DNA from 2 places in the Anaerotruncus sp. genome. Region 2 is predicted to be linked to the other one. Evidence: predicted binding sites of a transcription regulator. Region 2 holds the regulator's gene; the other holds the start of a gene.
What was found. The regulator HrcA, encoded in region 2, represses chaperone genes, less so after heat shock. The targets are predictions, from matches to a motif close to TGTTAGCACTCNNNNNNNNNGAGTGCTAACA.

Region 1: a site for HrcA is predicted at 3,646-3,676, ahead of ACZO3G_RS08570 (co-chaperone GroES). Genes of this name have one in related genera too.

Annotation. Positions count from the first base shown of each region.
Region 1 is NZ_DBMDHH010000025.1:29,108-34,667, reverse strand. It holds gene ACZO3G_RS08590 (hypothetical protein) at 1-510, shown strand, start outside; gene ACZO3G_RS08585 (phosphoenolpyruvate-utilizing N-terminal domain-containing protein) at 698-1,456, shown strand; THF riboswitch at 1,523-1,620, shown strand; gene ACZO3G_RS08580 (folate family ECF transporter S component) at 1,689-2,267, shown strand; gene ACZO3G_RS08575 (D-2-hydroxyacid dehydrogenase) at 2,558-3,496, opposite strand; gene ACZO3G_RS08570 (co-chaperone GroES) at 3,728-4,012, shown strand; gene groL (chaperonin GroEL) at 4,059-5,560, shown strand, end outside.
Region 2 is NZ_DBMDHH010000005.1:78,270-82,983, reverse strand. It holds partial or broken gene dnaK (molecular chaperone DnaK) at 1-967, opposite strand, end outside; gene grpE (nucleotide exchange factor GrpE) at 1,063-1,596, opposite strand; gene hrcA (heat-inducible transcriptional repressor HrcA) at 1,625-2,653, opposite strand; gene ACZO3G_RS02800 (HPr family phosphocarrier protein) at 2,937-3,158, shown strand; gene ACZO3G_RS02795 (recombinase family protein) at 4,171-4,714, opposite strand, start outside.

The sequences.
Region 1 (5,560 bases), on a different contig from region 2:
GCGACCGAGATGGCGGCGCAGGGCTCGGCGGAGGGCAAGGTCCAGCACCTGGGCTACGACGCGACCTTCCCGCTCATCCTGAACGTCGAGGGCCAGCCGACCTACTTCATGGCGCTCAAGGACCAGAGCCGCCTCATCAAGCAGTACGCCTTCGTATCGGTCGCCAACTATTCGATCGTCGGCACGGGCGAGACGATTCCGCTCGCGCTGCGCGACTACCAGCAGGGGCTCAAGAATTCGGGCATCGCGGGGGTCGCGCCGCCCGCCTCGGAGCAGGCCGTGGTCACCGGGACGGTCGAGCGCATCGCCTCGGAGGTGAGCGGCGGGGATACGGTCTACAAGATGATCCTCGCGGAGCACCCCGACAAGATCTTCACGGTCCCCGCGCTCGTCTCAGACGAGCTGGCGCTCACCCGCGAGGGGGACCGCGTCAAGATCGAATACACCGAGGGCGATGGGATCATCAGCCAGGCCACCGTGTTCGACAACCTCGCCTACACCCAAAAATAAGCAGCAGGGGTCCCGCGAAACCGCGGGGCCCCTTTCTTTTCCCGGCGGGGCGTTTCGGCCGGAACCGCTTTTTTCGCCCTGTTTTTGTTGACAGAACAGGTTTGCCTCACTATAATGGAAGAAATCCGGGCGATGTATTGAAATACCGCTTTAAACTGTAAAATTCACACGGGAGGAGGGATGGACGATGGAGAGGCTCACGGGCATCGGCGGGAGCGGCGGGCTCGTGTTCGGGCGGCTGCATTTCTTCGACAACTCGGTGCGCCAGGTGGGGCCCTGCCCGGCCGCCGACAGCCGCGTGGAGCTGGAGCGGTTCGAGGCGGCGCGCGCGGAGACGCTCGGCATCCTCGACGCGCTGCAGCTGCGCGCGCAGGAGGAGGCGGGCCCCGACGAGGCTCGCATTTTTGAAATCCATCGGATCATGCTGACCGATCCCGACTTCGAGGACCGGGTGACCGACCGGATCGTCCGGCAGGGCCTGACCGCGGAATACGCGGTGCAGGAAGCCGGACGGGAACTTGCGCAGATGCTGGCGGCGATGGACGACGCCTACATGCGGGAACGCAGCGCGGACGTGACCGACGTGTGCAACGGGGTCATGCGGAGGTTGCGCGGCGAAAAGGAGGCGGACCTGCCGGGGCGCGGTCCGGAGCCGTGGGTGCTCGCGGCGCGCCACCTGCTGCCCAGCGAGGTGGTGCGGATCGAGCGGGGCAGGGTGCTCGCGCTCGTCACGAGCGGGGGCTCGCAGATGTCCCACGCCTGCATCCTCGCGCGCACGATGGGGGTGCCCGCCGTGACGCGGGTGGGAGAGAGGCTCTTCACCCTGCGGGAGGGCGGGGTCGTCGTGGTGAACGGCTTCACCGGCGAGGTGTTCGCGGACCCGGACGAGCGCACCCTCATGGCGGTGCGGGAGGGCTGCCAGGGCCCGCGCGGACAGTCGGGCTGACGGTGCAGGGAAGCAAGTTCCCTCTTGCATTTTTTCGCGGATATGATATGATAGGAGCATACTCATAGCAGAGTAGGAACCGGCGCGTTAAGTGCCGCCCGAACGGGGAGTTGTCGGGCGGACGAAAAGGAATCCTTGCGGTGCCGGTCCCGCATCCCGCTGCTGCATCCAAAGAGCGAGCCCTCTTTTCATGTAGCAAGAGACTGTTACATGAAAGGAGGTTATTTTTTTGATGAATCGGTTTTCTTCCCTTGCGGCGGAGCTGCGCGGGATTCCCCGCCTGACCGCCGAGTCGGCCCGGGAGATCCGCAGCGTCCGTTCGCTGACGGGCACCTCGATGCTCATGGCGCTGTCGGTGCTGCTCAACCAGTTCACGATCTTCATAAGCGCGCTGATCCGCGTGAGTTTCACCTTCCTGCCGATCGCGGCCGCCGGCATGCTCTTCGGCCCGGTGCTCACCGGGCTGGCGGGCGCGGCCATCGACATCCTCAAGTACTTCACCCGCAACGACGGAAGCGCCTTCTTCCCCGGGTTCACGATCAGTGAATTCATGCGCGGCTTCCTCTACGGGCTGATCCTCTACCGCAAGCCGGTCACGCTCGGGCGCACGGCAGCCGCGCATCTGAGCGTCATGATGGTGGTCACCTTCCTGCTCAACCCGCTGTGGCTGTCGATGATGTACGGGCAGGCGTTCGTCGCGCTCGTCGGCATGCGCGTGATCAAGAACCTCTTCCTCTTCCCGATCGAAGTGGCGATGCTCTACGCGCTGCTCAAGGCCACTGCGACCATCCGCGCGCGCGCCCTTGTGTGAACCTTCTTTCTTTTCTATCGCAAAAGAAAGAAGCAAAGAAAATGCTCCTGAAGCAGGGCCTGCGGGCCCGGGTAAAGGGCTCCGCCCTCGAAAACGCCCGGCACTCTGAAAGAGTGCCGGGCGTTTTCTCACCCGCCGCCTTTTAAAAAAGGCGGGCGAAAATTTTTATTTGGGAAAGAACCTCGCGGGCGGCGTGGCGCGATAGGGGACGGCGCCCTGCCCGCATCAAAAGTTTCGGGGTCCAGGGGGACTTTTCAAAGTCCTCCCTGGCGGGGTTCAGGGGGGGATTTTCAAAGCCCTCCCTGGGCGGCGAAGCGCGTGAGGTTCTCGGCCGCGAGGCGCAGCAGACGTTCGCGCGTCTCGACGGGCATCCAGCTCACATGCGGGGTGCAGATGACGCGCGGATGAAAGGCGAGCGGGTGGCCGGGCGCGGGCGGCTCCTCGGAGAGCACGTCGAGCCCGGCCATGTAGAGCCTGCCGGAGTCGAGCGCGTCGGCCACGTCCCGCTCGTTGAGGATCGCGCCGCGCGCCGTGTTGAGCAGCACCGCGCCCGGCTTCATGCGGGAGATCATCTCCGCGTCCACCATGCCGCGGGTCTCGTCGGTCAGCGGGCAGTGGATGCTCACCACGTCCGATTTCGCGAGCAGCTCGCCGAGCGGGACCATCCGGGCCGCGCCGTCTCCGGACGCGGGACGGCGGCGGCAGGCGAGCACCTCCATGCCGAGCGCGGCGGCGATCTTCGCCACCGCGCGGCCGATCTCGCCGTAGCCGATGACGCCGAGCGTTCTGCCCGCGAGCTCGAACATCCGCCGCCCGGCGACCTGCGGGTCGGTGGGGGAGACCCAGCGGCCCTCGCGGACGTAGCGGGCGTGCTCCGGGGTGGCGCAGGCGATCGAGAGGAGCAGCGAGATGGTGCTCTGCGCGACCGCCATCGTGCTGTAGGAGGGCACGTTGCGGACCGTCACGCCCGCGCGGCGCGCCGCCTCGAGGTCGATCATGTTGTAGCCGGTGCCGAAGGTGCCCGCGAACCGCAGGCGCGGACAGGCGGCGAAGGTCTCCGCGGTGAGGGGCGCGCGGTTGGTGAAGACCGCTTCGGCGTCTCCGATGCGCGCGGCGATCTGCCCGGGCGGGGTGTCGCCATACCATTCCACCGTAAAGCGCGCGGGGTCGAGCGGCAGGCCGCCCGTGCCGTACCCCGCGAGAAATCCGTCGAGAACCACTACTTTCATGCCCTGACCTCCCTTGCAGGGACATTGTAACAGAAGCGGGCGCGCATTACAAGAAACTGGGGGCGCGGACGGGCGATTGTTACCAAAATGTTAACATTGAAAATTTTTTGGAAAAGGGCTTGATTTTTAGAAAAAATGTATTAGAATAGTCTTAGCACTCAGAGAGAAAGAGTGCTAACAAATCTCCTTAAATTTGTCAAAAAACTATTATAATAACTGGAGGAATTCATCATGACGATCAAACCATTGGCAGACAGAGTTGTCACAAAGATGGCGGAAGCGGAAGAGACCACCAAGAGCGGCATCATTTTGGCGGGCTCCGCGAAGGAAAAACCGGAAATCGCCGAAGTTCTGGCGGTCGGCCCGGGCGGCCTGGTTGACGGTAAGGAAGTCAAGATGACCGTCAAGGTCGGCGACAAGGTCCTGATGAGCAAGTATTCCGGCACGCAGGTCAAGGTGGACGGCGAGGAATACACCATCGTGCGCCAGAACGACATCCTCGCGATCGTGGAATGATCACAGCCCTGTGAACAATAAATTTTGATATAGGAGACTGATAAATATGGCTAAGGTTATCTGCTATGGCGAGGATGCCCGCAAGGCGCTCCAGGCCGGTATTGACAAGCTTTCCGACACCGTTAAGATCACCCTGGGACCCAAGGGCCGCAACGTCGTGCTCGACAAGAAGTTCGGCGCCCCGCTCATCACCAACGACGGCGTGACGATCGCCAAGGAGATCGAGCTGCCCGACGCGTATGAGAACATGGGCGCGCAGCTGGTCAAGGAGGTCGCGACCAAGACCAACGACGCGGCCGGCGACGGCACCACCACCGCGACCCTGCTGGCGCAGGCGCTGGTGCGCGAGGGCATGAAGAACGTCACCTCGGGCGCGAACCCGATGGCGGTCAAGAAGGGCATCGCCAAGGCGGTCGACGCGGCGGTCGAGTCGCTCAAGGAGAATTCCAAGAAGGTCAAGGGCAGCAAGGACATCGCGCGCGTCGCGTCCGTCTCGTCCGGCGACGAGTTCATCGGCGAACTGATCTCCGAAGCGATGGAAAAGGTTTCCGCCGACGGCGTCATCACGATCGAGGAGTCCAAGACCGCCGAGACCTACACCGACGTGGTCGAGGGCATGCAGTTCGACCGCGGATATATCACCCCCTACATGGTCACCGACACCGAGAAGATGGAAGCCGTCCTCGACGACGCCTACATCCTCATCACCGACAAGAAAATCTCCTCCATCCAGGAGATCCTGCCCCTGCTCGAGCAGGTGGTCCAGGGCGGCAAGAAGCTGCTCATCATCGCTGAGGACGTCGAGGGCGAGGCGCTCTCCACCCTCATCGTCAACCGCCTGCGCGGCACCTTCACCTGCGTCGCGGTCAAGGCCCCCGGCTTTGGCGACCGCCGCAAGGAGATGCTCCAGGATATCGCCATCCTGACCGGCGGCCAGGTCATCAGCGAAGAGGTCGGCCTCGAGCTGAAGGAGACCCAACTGAACCAGCTCGGCCGCGCGCGCCAGGTCAAGATCCAGAAGGAGAACACGATCATCGTCGACGGCATGGGCGACAAGAAGGCCATCAAGGACCGCATCGCGCAGATCCGCGCCCAGATCGAGACGACCACCAGCGATTACGACAAGGAGAAGCTCCAGGAGCGCCTGGCGAAGCTCTCCGGCGGCGTCGCGGTCATCCGCGTCGGCGCTGCCACCGAGATCGAGATGAAGGAAAAGAAGCTGCGCATCGAGGACGCCCTGTCCGCGACCAAGGCGGCTGTTGAGGAAGGCATCGTCGCCGGCGGCGGCGTGGCGCTGCTCAACACCATCCCGGCGGTCGAAAAGCTCATCCCGGGCCTCGACGGCGACGAGAAGACCGGCGCCCGCATCGTCCGCCGCGCGCTGGAGGAGCCCATCCGCCAGATCGCCGAGAACGCCGGCATGGAGGGCTCGGTCATCATCGACAAGCTCCGCCGCACCCGCAAGGTCGGCTACGGCTTCGACTTCGCCAAGGAGACCTACGGCGACATGATCGAGCTGGGCATCGTCGACCCGACCAAGGTCACCCG
Region 2 (4,714 bases):
CGTCCTGCACGGCGGGGATGCGGGTGGAACCGCCGACGAGCAGCACCTTGTCGAGGTCGGAGACCTTGAGGCCCGAGTCGGCCATCGCCTTGCGCACCGGCTCCATCGTCTTTTCGACGAGGTCGGCGGTCATCTCGTTGAACTTCGCGCGGGTCAGCGTGACGTCGAGGTGCTTCGGCCCGGTCGCGTCGGCGGTGATGAAGGGCAGGTTGATGTTCGCCTGCGTCATGCCGGAAAGCTCGATCTTCGCCTTCTCGGCGGCTTCTTTCAGGCGCTGCATGGCCATCTTGTCGCCGCGCAGGTCGATGCCGGAGTCCTTCTTGAACTCGTCCGCCAGGTAGTTGATGATCCGCTCGTCGAAGTCGTCGCCGCCCAGGCGGGTGTTGCCGTTGGTGGCGAGGACCTCCTGGACGCCGTCGCCCATCTCGATGATCGAGACGTCGAAGGTGCCGCCGCCGAGGTCGTAGACCATGACCTTCTGGTCCTGCTCCTTGTCGATGCCGTAGGCCAGCGCGGCCGCCGTCGGCTCGTTGATGATCCGCTTGACGTCGAGGCCGGCGATGCGTCCGGCGTCCTTGGTGGCCTGGCGCTGCGCGTCGGAGAAGTAGGCGGGCACGGTGATGACCGCCTCGGTGACCTTTTCGCCGAGGTAGGCTTCCGCGTCGTCGCGCAGCTTCTGCAGGACCATCGCGGAAATCTCCTGCGGGGTGTAGTTCTTGCTGTCGATCGTGACCTTGTAGCTGGAACCCATATGCCGCTTGATCGAGGAGATCGTGCGGTCGGGGTTGGTGATCGCCTGGCGCTTGGCCACCTGACCCACCATGCGCTCGCCCGTCTTGGAGAACGCGACGACCGACGGGGTCGTGCGCGCGCCTTCCGCGTTGGCGATGACGACGGGTTCGCCGCCCTCCATGACCGCCACGCAGCTATTTGTCGTACCTAAGTCGATACCGATGATTTTTCCCATGATAAAAGCCCTCCAGATCTATTAAACTTAATTTTTACGAAAGGGATATCGTTTCGCGGCTCTCCCGCGGAATCGTCTGAACCTGATTTGCGCCGTCAGTTGGCGACCTTGACCATCGCGTGCCGGATGATCCGGTCCCCGAGCTTGTAACCCTTCTGGAACACCTCGACGATGACGCCCGCCTCGGCGTCCTCGTCCTCCACGTGCATGACCGCGTTGTGGAAGTCGGGGCTGAAGACGTCGCCCGCCGCGCCGAACTCCTCGACGCCGAGCTTGGCGAAAACGTCCTTAAAGTTTTGCAGAATCATCTCGACGCCCTTTTTGAATTCGGCGTCGGTGCAGGGCGCCGCGAGCGCCCGCTCGATCGTGTCCACGACCGGCAAAAACTGCGCGACCGCGGCGGCGGTGGCCTGCGGGTAGATCGCTTCCTTCTCCCGGACGCTCCGCTTGCGGAAGTTGTCGTATTCCGCCATCGTGCGAAGCAGCTTGTCGTTCAGGGAATCGACCTGCTCCCTGAGGAGTTCGGCCTCGCTCTTTTCGGGAGCGGTCTGTTCCGCCTCCTGCGCGGGGGCCTCCTCCCGCTCCTGCGGCTCCGCCTGCGGGGCCGTGTCCTTCGTCTCTTCTGCCAAATCTGCTCACAACCTATCTCTGTTATTGTTATTCCTGCTCAAACGTCTCCGCAAGGAGCTTTCCCAGCGTTTTGGAGAAATACTCGATGTGCGGGATGATCTTCGCGTAATCCATGCGCACCGGCCCGATCACGCCGATCGCGCCCGAATTCTGCTCGCCGATCTTGTAGCGCGTGACGACCACCGAGGTGTCCGCCAGCTCGCTCTGGGGGTTTTCCTTGCCGATCGTGATAAAGACCGCGTCGCTTTTGGAGGCGAGCACCCCGAGGAGCTGTTCACGGTTGTTCATCGTCAGCAGCAGGTCGCGGGCGATATCGGAGAACTCCTTGTAGCCCAGCAGGTTGACGCTGCCGGAGGTGTAAAACTGCCCCTCGTTGATCTCGCGGCAGAGCTCGTACACGGTGGCGAGCACCGGGACGAAGAGGGTGGAGTAGTCGCCGAGGGTCACGGCGATCGAGTTGATGTACCACTGGGAGATGTCCGAAACCGATTTGCCGACCAGGCGGCCGTTGCAGAACTGGTTGAGGAATTCGACGATCTCGGTGGTCAGCCCGAAGTCGACGCGGCAGACCTTGTTTTTGATGACGCCGTTGGTCGCGATGACCAGCACGACGACGGTCCGCGCGCCCGCAGGGACGATCTCGACCCGCTTGACCTGCACCGTCTTGGGGGTGATGGTGGTCGAGACGGTCGCGCACTTGGTGTAGTCGGCGAGGGCCTCGGCCGCGTCCTCCAGGAGCCTGTCGGGATCGGGGTCGCGCACGTTGAAAAGCGCGTCGATCTCGCGCTGCTCCTCCTCCGAGAGGGGCTGGCAGTGCATGAGCTGGTCGACGTAGATGCGGTAGCCCAGATGGGAGGGCACCCGCCCCGCCGAGGTGTGGGGCTGTTCGAGCAGCCCCATGTCGAAGAGCGCCGCCATATCGTTGCGGATGGTGGCGGAGGACACCTGGAAGTCAAGCTTCCGGGCGACCGTCTTGGATCCGACGGGCTCCCCCGTCTCGATATAGGTTTCGACGATGGCCGTCAGGACCTTCAGTTTTCGAATGTCGAGCTTCACCGTTCCCACCTCACATTCCCGTTCCCGGCGAAGGGCTCTTTAGCACTCATTATTTACGAGTGCCAACAACTATAATGTACCACACTTTTCTGCAAAGTCAAGGGAATTCACGAAATGTTTACAGAATTTCTAGCACTCTATATGCGCGAATGCTAATTATGTAAATTATGTACAAACTTTAAAAAATTCATTGTACATATTGACATTGCTTCCATTTTGTAGTTTAATAGGGACAGAGAGAGAATCAACCATTTCACAACCGACAACATAAGGAGGTTTTATCATGATCATCAAAGACGTTATGCTTCACTCCGCGGAGGACCTCCGCCAGTTCATGTATCTCGCCATGCAGTCGTCCGAGGACATCGGCGTGCACACCACCGACGGCAAGATCGCGGACGCAAAATCGATCCTCGGCCTGATGGCGCTCGACTACAACAAGCCCGTCAAGGTCGTCACCGAGGACAGCCACTTCATCAAGCAGATCGAAAAGTGGGCGGTCTAAGGTATCCCCGCCTCACGGACGAGGGCCGGCGGCTCTCCCCGCGTACCCCCGCCCGATCAATGCATCCCGCAATAAAGCGGCCGCCTTTGGCGGCCGCTATTTGTTTGCCGCCGAGTGGCGGAGTTGCCGGTAGTCGACCGACAGCGACCCCTTAGGTTTACCGCTCATCGAGCGGCGCAGTTTGTCGGTGGTCGCTCGGCGAGCGGCGGAGCTACCGGGTCCCGCCCCGGCGGGCGGCCCTATTTCTTGGCCGCCCAAGAAATAGGGGAAAGAAACCGCAGGGGGCCTGGGCGGCCTGCCCGGGCTGCGCCCGGAGCGCGCTACGCGCGACGGCCGCTCGCGGGCGCTCCGCCCCGCGGCCCCGGCTTGAGTCCGCTGCGCGGACCCGGCCCTGCGGGCCGGATTCTCTATCAGGATGGCCTGCGGCCAAATCCCTGCGACCCCAGCGCCGCCTCCGGTTGGCCTTCGGCCAAAGTCGGCGGCGCCCCGTCACGGATAAACGGACAAGTGTACAGCATCCCGCCCGCCGCCGCGCCGCGGGCGCAATGCCTCTGCCCGAGAATCCCCGGAACCGTACCGGTAGTTCCCATAGGGGAGGCACGGCCGCTTTTGCGTGGCGCGTAGCGCCCACGGGGAGGCGGAAAACTGCGCGGCTTCGCCGCGCACGCGGGCAAGGCGCGCGAACGCCCGGAACGGGCGTTGTTTTCCGCCGTATGGTTTTGGCGAGCCATCCGGCTTCGGCCGTTGGGAGCGCCCGCAACCTGAATTGAGCCTTCAGCTGGTGCACCCGTGGGGAGTGACGGTAACTTGCGGGTTCTGGCAAGGTACTCCAGGGGATCCCTAAGGGGGCGGCGGAGCCCCCTTAGGCGTCCTTCTTTGGGTACTTTCTTTGACGCAAAGAAAGTACCCCGCCTGCCGGGGCGGGACCCGGCAATCTTCGCCGCCGAAGGCGGCACATCTGAAGCGCCCCGGAGGGGCGCGCAAAAAGCCCCGCCGGGCGCAGCGCGGCAAATCAGCTCTCCCCCGTCTGCTTGCGGCGGCGGTAGATGGTCGAGCGGCTGACGCCGCACAGCTTGGCAATCTCGGCGGCGGTCAGCTCCTTGCGCTGCCACTGGCAGAGCAGCTCGTCGAAGTGGTTGGGAAGCGACTTATGGGGACGGCCGAACTCGACCCCGCGCGCCTTGGCGGCGGCGATCCCCTCGGCCTGGCGGCGGCGGATGTTCTCCCGCTCGTTCTGGGCGACGAAGGAGAGAAGCTGGAGCACCAGGTCGCTGATGAAGGTGCCGAGCAGGTCGCGGCTCTGGCTGGTATCGAGCAGCGGCATGTCAAGCACGCGGATGTCGGCGCCCTTCTTCTTGGTGATGTTGCGCCACTCCTCCATGATCTCCTGGTAGTTGCGGCCCAGCCGGTCGATGCTTTTAACGACGAGCATATCCCCTTTTTTGAGCTTCCGGTAGAGCTTGCGGTAGGCGGGACGGTTGAAGTCCTTGCCGCTCTGTTTATCCACAAAGAGGAATTCCGGGCGCACCCGGGCCTCCGCCAGCGCGATGAGCTGG